Regions from separate parts of the uncultured Exiguobacterium sp. genome, predicted to be linked through region 2. Evidence: a T-box and tRNA genes for the amino acid it is inferred to sense, from the RefSeq annotation. Region 2 holds a T-box; the other holds one or more tRNA genes.
The links. The T-box of region 2 lies ahead of ileS (isoleucine--tRNA ligase). A T-box ahead of a tRNA ligase gene usually reads a tRNA of that ligase, here a tRNA-Ile.
Positions count from the first base shown of each region.

Region 1 (7,675 bases), 420 kb from region 2:
TTACTTCGCGTCAGCGTAAAGCTTTGCTACGTGATCCCAATCAACGACGTTGAAGAACGCATTGATGTAATCCGGACGACGGTTTTGATAGTTGAGGTAGTATGCATGTTCCCATACATCAAGACCGAGGATTGGTGTTTTGCCTTCCATGACTGGTGTATCTTGGTTTGGTGTCGAAACGACTGCCAATTTTCCACCGTCAACGATCAGCCAAGCCCAACCTGAACCGAAACGAGTTGTTGCTGCTTTTGCGAACTCATCTTTGAATGCATCAAATGATCCGAATGCTTCGTCGATTGCTGTTGCGAGTTCGCCTGTTGGAGCAGCGCCGTCGTTCTTCTTCAACAGTTTCCAGAAGAATGAGTGATTCCAGTGACCGCCACCGTTGTTACGGACTGCAGTTTGAATGTTTGCTGGGAGAGCATCCAAGTTTTGAAGAAGTTCTTCAAGTGACTTTCCTTCATGTTCCGTACCCTCAAGCGCCGCATTCACGTTCGTGACATACGTGTTGTGGTGTTTCGTGTGGTGAATCTCCATCGTACGAGCATCGATATGTGGCTCAAGCGCATCATAAGCGTAGCCGAGTTCTGGTAATTCAAATTTTGACATGTTCATGTCCCCCTTTGTGCTATTTTCGAAAACTTCAATGCCCTTTAAGACTAGCAAAAGAACCTGTGTTGACGCAAGTCAAGACCCTCGGATTTACTCGACTTCTCGTGGAGCAAAAACCGAGACACCACCACCCGGTACCGGGAAGACACCAAATCCTTCCTCGTCGATCACGACAGGATGATCTTGATGATTCGTATAGTCGAACCATTCTTGTCCGGCACGCTCATCGCCTACGAACATCCGTTTTTCACACATATCGGCATTCGACAATAAGACCGCACAGCCAGAGTTCTCAATTTCCTCAACTCCACGACGAACCCAACCGACACAATGTGGATCATCGAGATAATCTTCCTGCTCACCATATGCTTTGTGATACCGTGCATAGAGTAAAGCATCAATCATTTCTTTTTTCCCTTCTACCGGATGTGGTCCTTGCACTCCATAATAGTCACCGTAGAAGACACATGGGTAACCGTCTTTACGAAGTAAAATCGCCGCGTAAGCATGTTGTTTAAACCAGTCATCCACCCACGACTCAAGTGATTCTCCTGGTTGAGAATCGTGATTGTCGACGAACGTGACGGCATTCGTCGGGTGTGATTCGACAAGGGTATCTGCAAATAACGATGTCATATCAAAGTCCTGTCCCTGCTTCGAAGCTTCATGAAACTTATAATGAAGCGGAACATCGAACAAATCGATCGTATAGTCGACGCTATCGAGGAAATGACGACAATCATCGAGATCTGATTTCCAGAACTCGCCGACCATATAGAAATCACCTTCACTTTTTTCAATCATCGATTTTGCGAATTCATGAACGAATTCATAATTGATATGTTTGATGGCGTCGAGTCGGAAACCTTGGCAATCAATTGTTTCCTGGAACCAATGCCCCCAGCGGATCATTTCTTCGCGGACTTCCGGGTGATTATAATCGATGTTCGCGAACATCAAATAGTCATAGTTTCCGAATTCATCATCGACTTGATCATTCCAATCTTTATTTTTACCGGAAATTTTAAAGACACCCGTTTTTTCTTCACGGGCATCAAAATCCGTTCCATTGAAAAATTCATGTGTCCAGATGAAATCTGAATATTTTCCGTTACGTCCTGGGAACGTAAACTTCGTCCACGCTTCGATTTCAAACTCTTCTGAAATTTCTTTCGAACGATCTTCAGGATGGACTTCGACGACATTGATCGTCTCGAGTTCATCGGCCGCTGCCTTATGGTTCATGACGACATCCGCGTAGACAGCGATATCGTTTTCGCGAGCAACCTGGATCGCTTCGACGAGTTCATCTTTCGTACCATATTTCGTACGGACCGTTCCTTTTTGATCAAATTCACCTAAATCGTAGACGTCATAGATGCCATATCCTGTATCTTCATCCGATTGACCTTTTGACGCCGGTGGAATCCACACGGACGTGATGCCGGCAGCACGTAATTCAGGCGCCCGCTCTTTCAAGCGTTGCCAGTGCTTCCCATCATTCTCTACATGCCACTCAAAAAACTGCATCATCGTATGGTTACGTTCCATCTCTCTTCGCTCTCCCTTAGTTACTATAGTATGAATATTATTACAATATCTTTACTATTCCCCGGGGGAACAAAAATAAACGCTCCTCGTTTTTTAACGAGAAGCGTTCTACTGAATGGACCCTGCAGGGCTCGAACCTGCGACCGGACGGTTATGAGCCGTCTGCTCTGACCAGCTGAGCTAAGGGTCCTTAAGTAATAGTAGCGGCGGAGGGAGTCGAACCCACGACCTCACGGGTATGAACCGTACGCTCTAGCCAGCTGAGCTACACCGCCATGATGTATGTTTCTTACTCTTACTAGATTACGAGATGTGGCGGAACTTGTCAATATGCTATTTCAAAAAAATAAACAGCTGATTTCATTTTTTGAAATCAGCTGTCATAGATGAATCGTATTTTGTTTAGTTCGTTACTGCGGTCCGCTGTTCAAGCACGAGATCCGTGATGTTGACAGCGTGATCGCCAATTCGTTCAAGGTTTGATAGTAAATCGACGAAGATCATCCCTGCTTGTCCCGTACATTCGCCAGCATTCACGCGAAGGACATGATGCTTACGGAATGAACGTTCTAGTGCATCGAGTTTGCCCTCGAGTTCAAGAACTTTGCGAGCCCGTGTGACATCATTCTCTTCGACGGCGCGAACGGCACAGTCGACGATTTCTTGTGTCAAAGCATACATGTCATCTAGCTCTTGTTTTGCTGACGATGTGAACTGAATCCGGTTGACGATCTGGAAATCGACCAATTCGACGATATTCTCGACATGATCACCGATCCGCTCGAAGTCATTGACAGCATGCATCAGTAGCGAATGATCATTTGATTCACGCTCTGATAAATCATGCGCAGCTACTTTGACAAGATAACTCGTGACTTCTGTATTTAAGTGGTTGATCGCGTATTCAATCTGCGCTGATTCCGATACATCCTTCTTATCATGCGATTGCGTGTAACGATTTGCTTTCGCAAGTGCGTCTTTTGAGAATTCACCCATACGTAAGACTTCAAGTTTCGCTTGGTTTAATGCAAGCGCAGAAGACTGGTTTAAGATGTTCTGATCGAGATGACGTGGTTTTGAATCGATCGTCGTATCCGTACCCGGTACGATTTTTTGAACAAGCCATGCGATTTGTGCGATGAACCAACATTGAATCAATGTGTTGACGACGTTGAACGTTCCGTGTGCAAAGGCGATTTGCATTTTTGGTTCTAAACCAAGCGCACCTGTGATCCACGCAATGAAGCTAGAGAACACTGGTAATGCGATCAAGAACAAAATTGTTCCGATGATATTGAAGATGACATGTGCGGTGGCTGTCCGTTTAGCTGCGATCGACGCACCAAGTGCTGCAAGTACTGCCGTAATCGTCGTTCCAATGTTATCCCCGAACAAGACTGGTAGTGCCGCTTTGATATCGATCATGCCACCAGCATACAACTCTTGTAAGATACCAATCGTCGCAGATGACGACTGAACGAGTACAGTAAAGATTGTTCCGACAAAGACACCAAGTAATGGATTATCTGACATCGAGACAGTCAACTCACGGAACCAGGCACTTGATTCAAGTGGAGCCATCCCGTCCCCCATCAATGTGAGACCGTAGAACAATGCACCGAAACCAAAGAAAATCTGTCCGATATACTGAACACGTTCTTTATTGAAGAAGAAGATCAAGAACGCACCAATAGCGATGGCGGGAAGTGCCGCTTCTTTAACATTGAAGCCAATGATGAAGGCAGTGATCGTCGTACCGATGTTCGCTCCCATGACGACACCGATCGCTTGTCGTAAATTCATCAGACCCGCACTAACGAGTCCAACGACGATAACGGTCGTACCGGAGGACGACTGAATCAGTATCGTGACTACGATACCTGCTAAGATACCTAATAGTGGATTCGTCGTATACTTATCGAGGATATAACGTAATCGGTCTCCCGCTGTTTTTTGGAGACCATCTCCCATATACTTAATACCGAAAAGGAAAATCCCAAGTCCACCGATGAAGGTGAAAATCATTTCCTGCAAATCATAGTTCATCTTGCCAGCTCCTTTATTTGATGTGGATTGATGTGTTTGTAAAGTTTATTTTTTCGACCCCCCTATTATGTAAAGGTCTAATGAACTTGTAAACAGTTTTTACAACATCCGATTGTTAAGGTTTTATTAATCTGTATCAACACACAAAAAACCTTTATTACCAATAAAAATTAAATAATTATAATCTGTTATAAAACAATAGAAAGAGTGATTCACTTGTCATTTTTACGTCAACTGATTAATTACTTACAAACTTCCTTAATTCCAAATCGTCCGTTTTTGCGTCTTCGTTTGGCAGATGTTTCCCTTTATTTTTGTGGATTAGCTTGGATTTCATTTTGGACGACGGTTATTGATTCCTTCTTTTCACAAAAAAACATCCCAATCGTCGTCTGGTTCATTCTCCATTTCACCTTCATCACAATCGCCGTATTACTTTATCTACTTTTCATGGCGTATCTGACAAAAGGATTCGTTCGACTGTTGCTCCCTCGCCCATGGGCATATCGTCAAACGTTTCCTTATACAGTAGCTACGAATTTATGGACCTTCCCCTTTGGTATGCTGCTTTATCAATTGGGTCATCATCAAATAGGAGTTGCTTTGCTCATCATCGGACACTTGATTTACACGTTGGTGCCTTTATGGATTGCCCGTTCCTCGAAGCCGCGTTCTTCACGTAAACCTCAATGAGTATAAAAATCAGGCGTCCGACGGATTGACGGACGTCCTTCTTTCATTAAACAATTGTAAATGTTCAATTTTCGTTCTTGTTTCTCGATTTTTAGGGAATAGTTCGATATGATAGAAAAGGTAAACATAAACAATATGGCGGTATGCCACAAAAGGAGATTTTCGATATGCCGAAAATGGTCCATCGCTCTAAGACTCGTCCCGTTCGTGTAGGGGACCTTGTCATTGGTGGAAATAATGAAGTCATCATCCAAAGTATGACGACAACTAAAACACACGACGTCGAAGCGACAGTCGCTGAAATCCTACGTCTTGAAGAAGCTGGTTGCCAAATCGTTCGCGTCGCTTGTCCTGAAGAACGTGATGCGCTCGCACTTGCAGAAATCAAAAGCCGAATCAACATTCCGCTTGTCGTAGACATCCACTTCAACTATAAACTCGCGCTCATGGCGATCGAAGCTGGCGTCGATAAAATCCGCATTAACCCGGGTAACATCGGTCGTCGCGAAAAAGTCGAAGCCGTCGTTACAGCAGCAAAAGCGAAAAACATCCCAATCCGGATCGGGGTAAACGCCGGTTCACTTGAAAAGCATATTCTTGAAAAATATGGCTATCCAACTGCTCGTGGTATGGTCGAGAGTGCCTTGCACCACATCAAGATTCTCGAAGATCTCGACTTCCATGACATCATCGTCTCGCTTAAGGCATCAGACGTACAGTTGGCACTTGAAGCGTATCAGCTCGCTTCTGAATCATTCGACTACCCACTTCACGTCGGGATTACGGAATCGGGTCCACTTCGTTCTGGTTCGTTAAAATCAGCAGCGGGACTTGGCGCGATCTTGTCACGCGGAATCGGAAACACGGTTCGTGTCTCTCTTTCAGCGGATCCTGTCGAAGAAGTAAAGGTCGCAAAAGAAGTCTTGAAATCATTTGGTCTCGCGGCGAACGCGGCGACATTGATTTCATGCCCAACATGCGGTCGGATCGAAATCGATTTGATGTCGATCGCCGCAGAAATCGAAGACTATATCGAAAACATCCAAGCGAACATTAAAGTCGCGGTTCTAGGTTGTGCGGTCAACGGTCCTGGTGAAGCGCGCGAAGCCGATATCGGTATCGCTGGCGCACGTAACGAAGGATTGTTGTTCCGTCACGGAGAAATCATCCGTAAAGTACCGGAAGCAACGATGGTCGAAGAATTGAAAAAAGAGATCGATGCAATCGTTCTCGAAAAACAGGCTGAAAAAGAAGCCGAAAAAGCAAATCACGCATAAGTTGAAGACTCCTCCCTGGCGAGGAGTCTTTTTTCCTATCTCGATTTCGACTATGTTATACTAAGTGAAGAAAAATTCTTAGAACGTGGGTGACTGTAAATGAAAATTGGAATCGACATCGATGGAACGATCACACATCCATCCTCTTGCTTCACTTACATGAATAAATATCTTGGCACGTCGATTGACTTCAATCAGGCGTCCGAGTATGAATTGCATACGTATACCGATATGAATCAAATCGAATTTTGGGACTACATGGTGAACTCTGGTCACGAGACAGGTATTTATCGTGAATCGATCCCTCAAGAACATGTTCGCCACCACTTATGGAATTTGCGGAAGCAATATGATCTCCATTACGTGACAGCACGATCGGAACTCGTTCGTCCTGTAACAGAAGAGTGGATCAAACAACACGAACTTCCTCTTGATTCCTTGATCATGACGGGATCACACGACAAAGTACAAGTCGTTCGTGATCTATCACTCGATCTCTTCATGGAAGATCGATTAGAGAATGCCGTGCAGATTGCAGAAGATACATCCATTCCTGTAATCTTGTTCGACGCACCTTATAACCGTAAAGCGATACCGCAAAATGTCATTCGTGTCGCTTCCTGGAATGAGGCCGTTCAGGAGATTCAAAAATTCGCACCAATTCGTTAAACAGCCGATTAGGCTGTTTTTTCCATTTTCTATGCAATTATCCGATGAGATAGCATACAATGGCATTAGATTTAGATTTTCTAATAGAAAGGGTTTCATGATGCTTACGACAGTGAATATCTTTTTCGTCAATATCTGTATTATCTTTCTTGTCTCTACATTCACCTTTTATCTATTGCGTGATCGCTTACCGATTCAACCGGACTCGATGATATCCACTCGCCTGTATTTCGGACTCGCGAATGGAGTGACAGGAATTCTCCTTATGCACCACGCCATCGATTTAAATGGGGCACTGATCGATTTACGATTGTTACCTCTCGCTTTATCCGCTTTATTTGGCGGTAACGTCAGTATCGCAGTAACGGGGACGATGCTTCTATTTTATCGGTTCTTGATCCATGACGGCGCTTCACTGAATGTTCTACTTAGTTCTGTCATCACGCTACTTGGTTTTTTAATTCTTTCGTTTATTTGCCGCCGATTTATCACACGACAAGGATACTTCTTTTCCGCCATCGTCACGGTTGGTTCATTACTTGTTCTTTGGCGACTGATCATAAGCAATTCTCCTAGTGATGCATGGGAAACGATCTATATTCCATACTTTATCCTAACGATTGGTGGAGCGTTTTTGTTTTATCGGTTATCCTCGCTCCTTCAACAGCACTTTGTTCTGTACTCCTATCAATCCTACCTCGCATCGACCGATCAATTGACACGACTTGCGAATCGACATGTCATTTTAGAAAAAGTAACGACGCTCGAAAAAAGTAATGCCTCTTGGAGTGTGATTCTATTCGATTTGGATCATTTCAAGACTGTGA
Region 1 is NZ_CAXYJR010000005.1:1,944,831-1,952,505, forward strand. Features, by position in the region: gene ACHWTJ_RS12050 (superoxide dismutase) at 1-609, opposite strand; gene ACHWTJ_RS12055 (alpha-amylase) at 703-2,163, opposite strand; tRNA gene ACHWTJ_RS12060 (tRNA-Ile) at 2,280-2,353, opposite strand; tRNA gene ACHWTJ_RS12065 (tRNA-Met) at 2,365-2,438, opposite strand; gene ACHWTJ_RS12070 (Na/Pi cotransporter family protein) at 2,566-4,209, opposite strand; gene ACHWTJ_RS12075 (hypothetical protein) at 4,417-4,902, shown strand; gene ispG (flavodoxin-dependent (E)-4-hydroxy-3-methylbut-2-enyl-diphosphate synthase) at 5,070-6,179, shown strand; gene ACHWTJ_RS12085 (hypothetical protein) at 6,279-6,848, shown strand; gene ACHWTJ_RS12090 (diguanylate cyclase) at 6,946-7,675, shown strand, end outside.
Region 1: it encodes a tRNA-Ile, which carries the amino acid that the T-box ahead of ileS (isoleucine--tRNA ligase) is inferred to sense. The anticodon was not compared.

Region 2 (7,675 bases):
TGATTCGTGTATCGAGCGTCACGGTGAGTCCACCATTCGTCGCAGCAGCAAAGCCCGTCTGGACGATTGGTTCGACGATGACGTCCGCTTGACGCACTTCGACTTCATCGCCTGATGCGGTCTGATAGATCAATCTTCCGGTCTCGAGCAAGTCGGAAGTCTCCTGTGCAGACAATTGTTGTAGCCATTGGTGGATCGCGTTCGCTTGCTGTGCGAATTTCGCTCCGGCTGCGCGGAAGTTCAGTTTCAGACGGAACCGTGTCGTCGCTTGCGTCGTCGGAACGATTTTGACGTCTTTTACATTCAGTTCCTCTTGAATGATTGCCGTATAGTCCGCCCACGAAAAGGTTTCACTCGATTGGACGCTTAAGCTAGCAAGCGGTTGTTTGACTTTTAAGGCATGCGTATTACGTACTTGTCGTCCTAACTCGACGACAGAGACAACTTGCATCATTTCGTATTCCAGATCAGGTCGGAGCATCGATCGATCGGCAACCGGATAATCCGCTACATGCACGCTCATCCCTGTTAATCGCTGATAAACATCATCAGCAAGGTACGGCGTGAACGGAGCGAGTAGTCGTGCCGTCGTCGAAAGTGCGAAGTGGAGCGTCATGTACGCGGCTTGTTTTTCTTGCGACCAATCAGCTTGCCAGAAACGTTCCCGCGAACGGCGGATGTACCAGTTACTGATCTCATCGACGAGTTGCGCAAGGCTCCGTGCTGCTTGAGTCAATTGATAATCGTCCATCGCATCCGTCACGTCTTGCGTCGTCTGATGGACACGCGAGAGCAACCATTCGTCAAGACGCGTCCGTTTTTGCGGACGTGAGCCATCAAATCCGTCCAGTTCGGCATACGTCAGATAAAACTGGACGGCGTGATCCAGTGTATCGACTAGCTTTGATTTTGCTTCTTGGACGATCCGCTCAGCAAACCGTTTCGCACTCCACGGACTGCTGTCGACGAGTAGCGCCCAGCGCAGGCTATCAGCACCATATGCTTCGATCAACGCCACCGGATCGAGGGCATTCCCGCGACTCTTCGACATCTTTTGCCCGTTCTCATCGAGGACGTGACCGAGTGCAAGGACACGCTTATAAGCAGGCTGTCCCGTGAAGAGTGTCGAGATCGCTTGCAAACTGTAGAACCAGCCCCGTGTCTGATCGATGCCTTCGATGACGACATCGGCTGGATACCGGTTAAGCGTTTGCATCCGTGACGGATAATGCTGTTGCGCGAACGGCATCGCTCCGCTATCAAACCAGACATCGATGACTTCGGGTGTCCGGTGCATCACACCCTGACACGTCGGACACGAGACCGATAACGCATCAACGTACGGTTTATGCAACTCGACGGATTCCGTCGATGTCGTCCGGTGCAACAAGTCCGCCTTATTTTTTGGAACGAATGTCGTGTCACACGCTTCACACTCCCAGACGTTCAGCGGGGTGCCCCAGTAGCGATTGCGACTGATGTTCCAGTCGACGAGTTGCTCAAGGAACTTTCCGAACCGCCCTTCCTTGACGTGATCGGGGTACCACGTCACAGATGCATTGTTCGCAAGGAGTTGTTCCTTGACGGCCGTCGTCTCGATGAACCAGTTGTCTTGTGCGTAATAGAGCAGTGGTGAGTCACATCGCCAACAATGCGGATAGCTGTGCGTATAGCGTTTTTTCGCAAACAAGCGTCCCCGTTCCGCGAGCATCTGGATGATCGCAACATCTGACTCCTTGACGAATCGACCAACGAGTGGTGGAACGGCATCCGTGTAACACCCAGCAGCATCGACGACATTAACGAATGACAGACCGTTTTCCCGGACGACCCGGTAATCCTCTTCCCCGTACGCTGGAGCAAGATGGACAAGTCCGGTTCCGCTCGTCGCTTGGACAAAGGGCGCCCCGACGACCGTATGACCGTTCTCTGGCGTCACGAAATCAAACGGTGGTTCATAACGCAAACCGACGAGTTCCGCACCGAGCTGTTCGGATACGACCTCGACGGATTCCGAGAACAGTTCAGCGACTAACGCTTTAGCGACAATGAATCGCTCTCCTTCAAACTCTACCGTGACGTACGTCAATTCCGGATGAACCGCCACCGCGACGTTTGCCGGTAACGTCCAAGGTGTCGTCGTCCACGCAAGCAGAAATATCTGCTCCATGTCGACGATCGGAAGTTTGACCGTCGCCGATAAGTCCGTCACGTCCTGATAGCCTTGCGCGACTTCATGGGAACTGAGTGACGTCTGACAGCTCGGACAATAAGGTGACACGCGGTGTCCTTTCGTCAACCAGCCTTTGTCATGGATCGTCCCAAGGATATGCCAGACGCTCTCGATATACTCGTCCTCCATCGTCACGTAAGGGTCATCCATGTCGACCCAGTAGCCGAGTTTTTCCGTGAATGCACGCCACTGTGTTTCATAGGAGAAGACACTTTCCTTACAGCGGGAGATGAATGCTTCAACACCATAGTCTTCGATCGCTTGTTTGCCGGAGATGCCGAGTTGTTTCTCGACCCCGAGTTCGACCGGTAGTCCATGTGTATCCCAGCCGGCTTTTCGTTCGACCCGGAATCCTTGCATCGTCTTATAGCGGGCGACGGTATCCTTGACGGTTCGTCCGAGTGCATGACCGACGTGGGGTAAGCCGTTCGCAGTCGGCGGTCCTTCGTAGAATACGAATTCCGTTTCCGTGCGTTGTTCAATCGATCGTGCAAAGACCTGGTCTTGTTTCCATCTGTTTCGAACACGCTCCTCACGTTGTTGTACGGTTTCTGCTTGATTTTGTGACGTCATCTCTTGTTCGCTCCCTTGTTGATAACTAAGAGAATACAAAAAAGTCCGCCCCCTTTGACAGGGACGGACTTCACCGCGATACCACCCATATTCCGTCGAGAATGCTTATTCTCGACAGCACTTAGTTGCACACTATCATGTGCATTCCATGTAACGGTGGACATCCGGTCACGCTTACTGAATGGTTCAGCGTGACTTCTCAGAGAGGATCTTCATGATTGATCTGGCTACCGGCTCTCAGCAATCCCGGTTTTCTGTAAGGCAGAGGGACAATCATTACTCTTTCTCGTCAACGAAATGATATGCTCTTGTTGTGGAGAATCTTACCACATGAATTAAAGACTGCACAACAGCTTTTTACATTTTCTTGAAAAGGAGTTTTTTGAATGTTACATACTTTCCCAATGCTTAAAACGAACCGCCTCGTCTTACGCGAAGTGTTACCCGAAGATGCTATGAGTGTCCTCGCCTATTTATCAGACGAACACGTCGTCAAACAGATGGGGCTCGACCCCTTTCAATCAGAAGCAGACGCGCTTGAAGAGATTGACTGGTACGCTTCGATTCGTCGCGATCGCACAGGCATCCGGTTCGGGATCGCGTTACAAGAAGACGATGTCATCATCGGCAGTTGCGGATTCTTGAATCAGTCGGCACGCCATCAGCGGGCAGAAATTGGTTTTGAGTTGAATCCTGCCTATCAGGGACAAGGCATCGCGAAAGAAGCAGCACTTGCAGTCATCACATATGGGTTTGAGGAGCTCTCTTTAAATCGTATCGAAGCACTTGTCTTACCAGCAAACACCGCGTCTCAACGATTACTTGAACGACTCGGTTTTCAGCGCGAAGGCTTGCTGCGTCAATATGAAAACTCGCGTGGTCAGTTCGATGATTTGTATATGTACTCGATTTTGCGGAGTGATTGGCCGTCTTAAAAAGATAATCTGTGAAATATCAAAAGTCGTTTAGATGGGTGAATCCGTCTAAACGACTTTTATACCGTTTTATCGATAAGATCTTGCTTTTAAAAATTCTATGATCGGCAACAGTGTCAGTCCGATCGCGAACAAGACGATCAATAACAGATTCGCTGATTCATGTAAAAAGTAATCGAGACAGATGAATCCAAAAATCAGGACAATCAGAATTTTGTAGCTAACGAGCCCACTCTCCATCGTAATCTTTTCTCCAAGTTCATCATTCGGTATCGGTCGACTGTCTTCTCCTGAACGTGCCCACGTAAAATACGAGAAGAACATGATCATCAGAATAGCCAATTGCACGATGGAGAAGAACGTTACATTGTTTTCGAAGATCATACTAATGATAGTAAGACTCGCAAGTATCACGAGCGTCACTAAAAATAAACCCGTTTTTTTCTTAGACATCCCATTCCTCCTGTTCTGAAATGAACAGATGATCGACTTGTGTCTGCAAGACTTTAGCGATATTAAACGCTAATTGTAAAGTCGGATCATACTTGTTGTTTTCAATCGCATTGATCGTCTGCCGACTGACCTGACAGCGGTCAGCCAGTTCTTGTTGCGATAATTTTGCCGCTAGACGTCGCTCCTTAATGTGGTTTCTCATGTCCATTCCTCCACGACGTGTCAAATTCTTTTTACATCTCTACTGTAATGAAATTCCATCCTCATGTCAAAAACATTTGACACGATAATCGTTAAAAAACACGTTCTGATGCTCAGAACGTGTCGTATATGATAGCTCAACCTCGTGGTGGAAATGGATCGTGTCCGTAGGAATCTTTTTCGCGAATCTGCCCTTCTTTGTTATGAATGACAAGCTCCGTCTTCTGTTTTTTCGCAATCCGACGCCCTTCTGCAATCGCTTCTTTCTGTGTAGCAAATCGCTTTGTTGCTCGAGTCGCACCAGCAGCTTTCACTTGATAGCCACCTTTAGGATGTGGCGTGACATGTTGCTCTCGTTTCATCCAACTCCTCCTCTCATACGTGTCAGCTAGATACGTTCACGTCACATTGATGACTATCTTGATGTCCCTGTTTCAACAGTATCTTCGATTGGCAACGTAGACATGTCATCAATCGGAAGGTTGCTTTTTTCGTGCTGACCGCATGTCTTCGTAATTCATTTTCATATACATGTCTTGCCTTGATTCGATGATCAACTTCACTTTCCATCTCAATCCCTCTTCCCTCAACTTATATTTTTTTCTAACTATTATGTGCCCTGAATCATTCTCTACAAATCCTTTTTTAAGAAAATCAATGTTTCCGCAGGCAGTTTCATAAAAATATCGTCAAAAGGTCCTGTTTAATATGTATTTTACCGACCGATAAATGAATTACAGATAGAAAATATGAGTTGAGAGGACTAGTTGAACGTGAAGAACACAACCAAGAACCATTCCATCCGAACGCGCCTTTTAGTAATGATTAGTTTGATTTTGATTGCCTTTTTTGTTTTTAGTAGTCTAGCTTTATACTTCAATACGAAACAAACGGCAGTCTCAACATTGAAAGCGACCGCTGAAAAGGACGCACTGCGCATCAGTAAAACGTTCGATACGGCAACTTACAGCGAATTTCTACAATCGCCTGTCGCGTCCGAACAATACGAAACGTTACGAACAGAACTCGATACGTTACGAAAGCAAAATGGACTCTTATATACATACACAGCACGCATCGACCAAAATAAGGTTCGATTATTAATCGATGGTTTACCAAAAGATAAGGCTGCGAAAATCAATGCCCCGGCAAGTGGTGCAACCGTTGCCGAAATGCAAGACGTCCTAAAGGGCAAAACACATACGACGGACGTGATTGATGATCCAATCTACGGACAGTACATCAGTGTCTATGTCCCCTTGAAAGATTCGACTGGCAACGTCATCGGCATCCTTGGAACCGATATCGCAGCGAAGGAAGTCGATGCTCTGACGACCGATCTATTGCAACAAAACGCTCCGATTTTCATCGGTTTGATGCTCCTACTGTTGACGATAACCCTTATCTTGCTCTACATCGTCCTCGGTCGTAAATTACGTCCGCTCGAGACGTTACAGAAAGTCGCCGCCTTGATTGCTGAGGGACGACTGGATCAGGCAAAACAGACATTGACCGATTTGACGATTGCTTCAAAAGACGAAATCTATGCGCTTGCGATCTCGATTCGTGATATGAACGAGATGCTGCGGACGATGATCGTCGACATCAAACAGACGGCTACCCTCGTCTCGACGACGAGTCAATCGATCGACCAAAGTACGTCGGAAGTACTCGACGGTTCCGAACAAATCGCTCATACGATGTCGGAAATCGCGACCGGAACCGAAAGTCAGACGCAAGTTACACTCTCGTTGAATGACGAGATGAATCGGTTCGCAACATTGATTGAGACGACGAATCAGTCTGGTGTTGAAATTCAAGGAACGACGGAGCAGATGGCAACACTGACACGAGTCGGTCGGGAGCAAATGTCTACTTCTGTTGAACAAATGCGTCACATTCATCAGCATGTCACGCAATCTGCTGAACAGATTGATCTACTGAAACAGCAATCATCAGATATCCAAACGCTCGTCGGTATCATCCGCGGAATTTCCGAACAGACGAATCTACTCGCCCTTAATGCCGCGATTGAAGCGGCACGGGCTGGTGAACAAGGCAAAGGATTCGCTGTCGTTGCGACCGAGGTCAAGAATCTTTCGAGCCATGTCGCTAGCAGTGTCAGTGAGATCGCAACGATTGTCACGTCAATCGAAGCCAGTGCGCAGCAGATGCAACATAGCTTTAAAACGACGGTCGAAGCAACAGCAGCCGGTGAACAGATCGTCCTTGATACGGATACGACGTTCGAACGGTTGACGGATCAAGTCACGCACGTTTCAACGGCAACACAGCAGATGACGCAACAGATGGAAGACGTCTTGCAGGCAGAACGGTTCATCCGCAATGCCTTGACGGAAATTGCCGCTGTCGCGGAAGAGCATACGGCGAGTAACGAGGAAGTTGCCGCTGCGTCTGAACAAATGATTGCGACGATCACGACGCTCCATACGCTCGTTGGTGATTTAAATGCACGAACAGAACATTTAGAACAGGAAGCCCGTCGCTTCGAGATTTAATCTTTCATTTGTTCTTTTCTGGTTCTCACTCTATACTGGTGTGAACTTACATATGAAGGAGTCGAACCAGATGTCCCATTATGATGTCATCATCGTCGGTGCCGGTTCTATGGGGATGGCAGCCGGCTACTATCTCTCTCGAACCGATCAAAACATCTTACTATTAGACGCTCACAATCCACCACATGATCAAGCGAGCCATCACGGGGAGACTCGGATCATTCGTCATGCCTACGGGGAAGGTGAAGCTTATGTCCCGCTGGCGTTAGCCGCGCAACGCTTATGGTACGAGTTGGAACAGATCAGCGGTCGGAGCCTGTTTCTGAACACCGGAGTCTTAAACGCTGGTCACCGCTCGTCCCATGCGATGCAGACGATCATCAGGAGTGCAGCGCAATATGATTTACCGCTTGAGATCCTGACGGCTGACGAAATGAGAACGCGCTGGTCCGGCTTAACGATGCCCGACGAGTATATCGGTTGTTTTGAACCGACGTCCGGTGTGTTGAAGTGCGAGGATTGTATTGAAGCATACCGCGATCTTGCTGTCGCGAACGGTGTCGACATCCGGACGAATGCGAAAGTGACGACGCTTACCGCCCACACTCATGGTGTGGACGTAACCGTCGGATCAGACACCTATTCGGCTGACGCGTTAATCGTCGCAGCCGGTGCCTGGTCTGGTCCGTTGCTCGAACAGACTGGACTCTCCTTACCGCTGCGCCCCGTCCGCAAGACGTTCGCCTGGTTCGAAGCAGTGG
Region 2 is NZ_CAXYJR010000005.1:1,527,292-1,534,966, forward strand. Features, by position in the region: gene ileS (isoleucine--tRNA ligase) at 1-2,806, opposite strand, end outside; T-box leader at 2,863-3,108, opposite strand; gene ACHWTJ_RS09885 (GNAT family N-acetyltransferase) at 3,193-3,741, shown strand; gene ACHWTJ_RS09890 (hypothetical protein) at 3,811-4,194, opposite strand; gene ACHWTJ_RS09895 (helix-turn-helix transcriptional regulator) at 4,187-4,396, opposite strand; gene ACHWTJ_RS09900 (DUF2188 domain-containing protein) at 4,533-4,757, opposite strand; gene ACHWTJ_RS09905 (methyl-accepting chemotaxis protein) at 5,169-6,914, shown strand; gene solA (N-methyl-L-tryptophan oxidase) at 6,985-7,675, shown strand, end outside.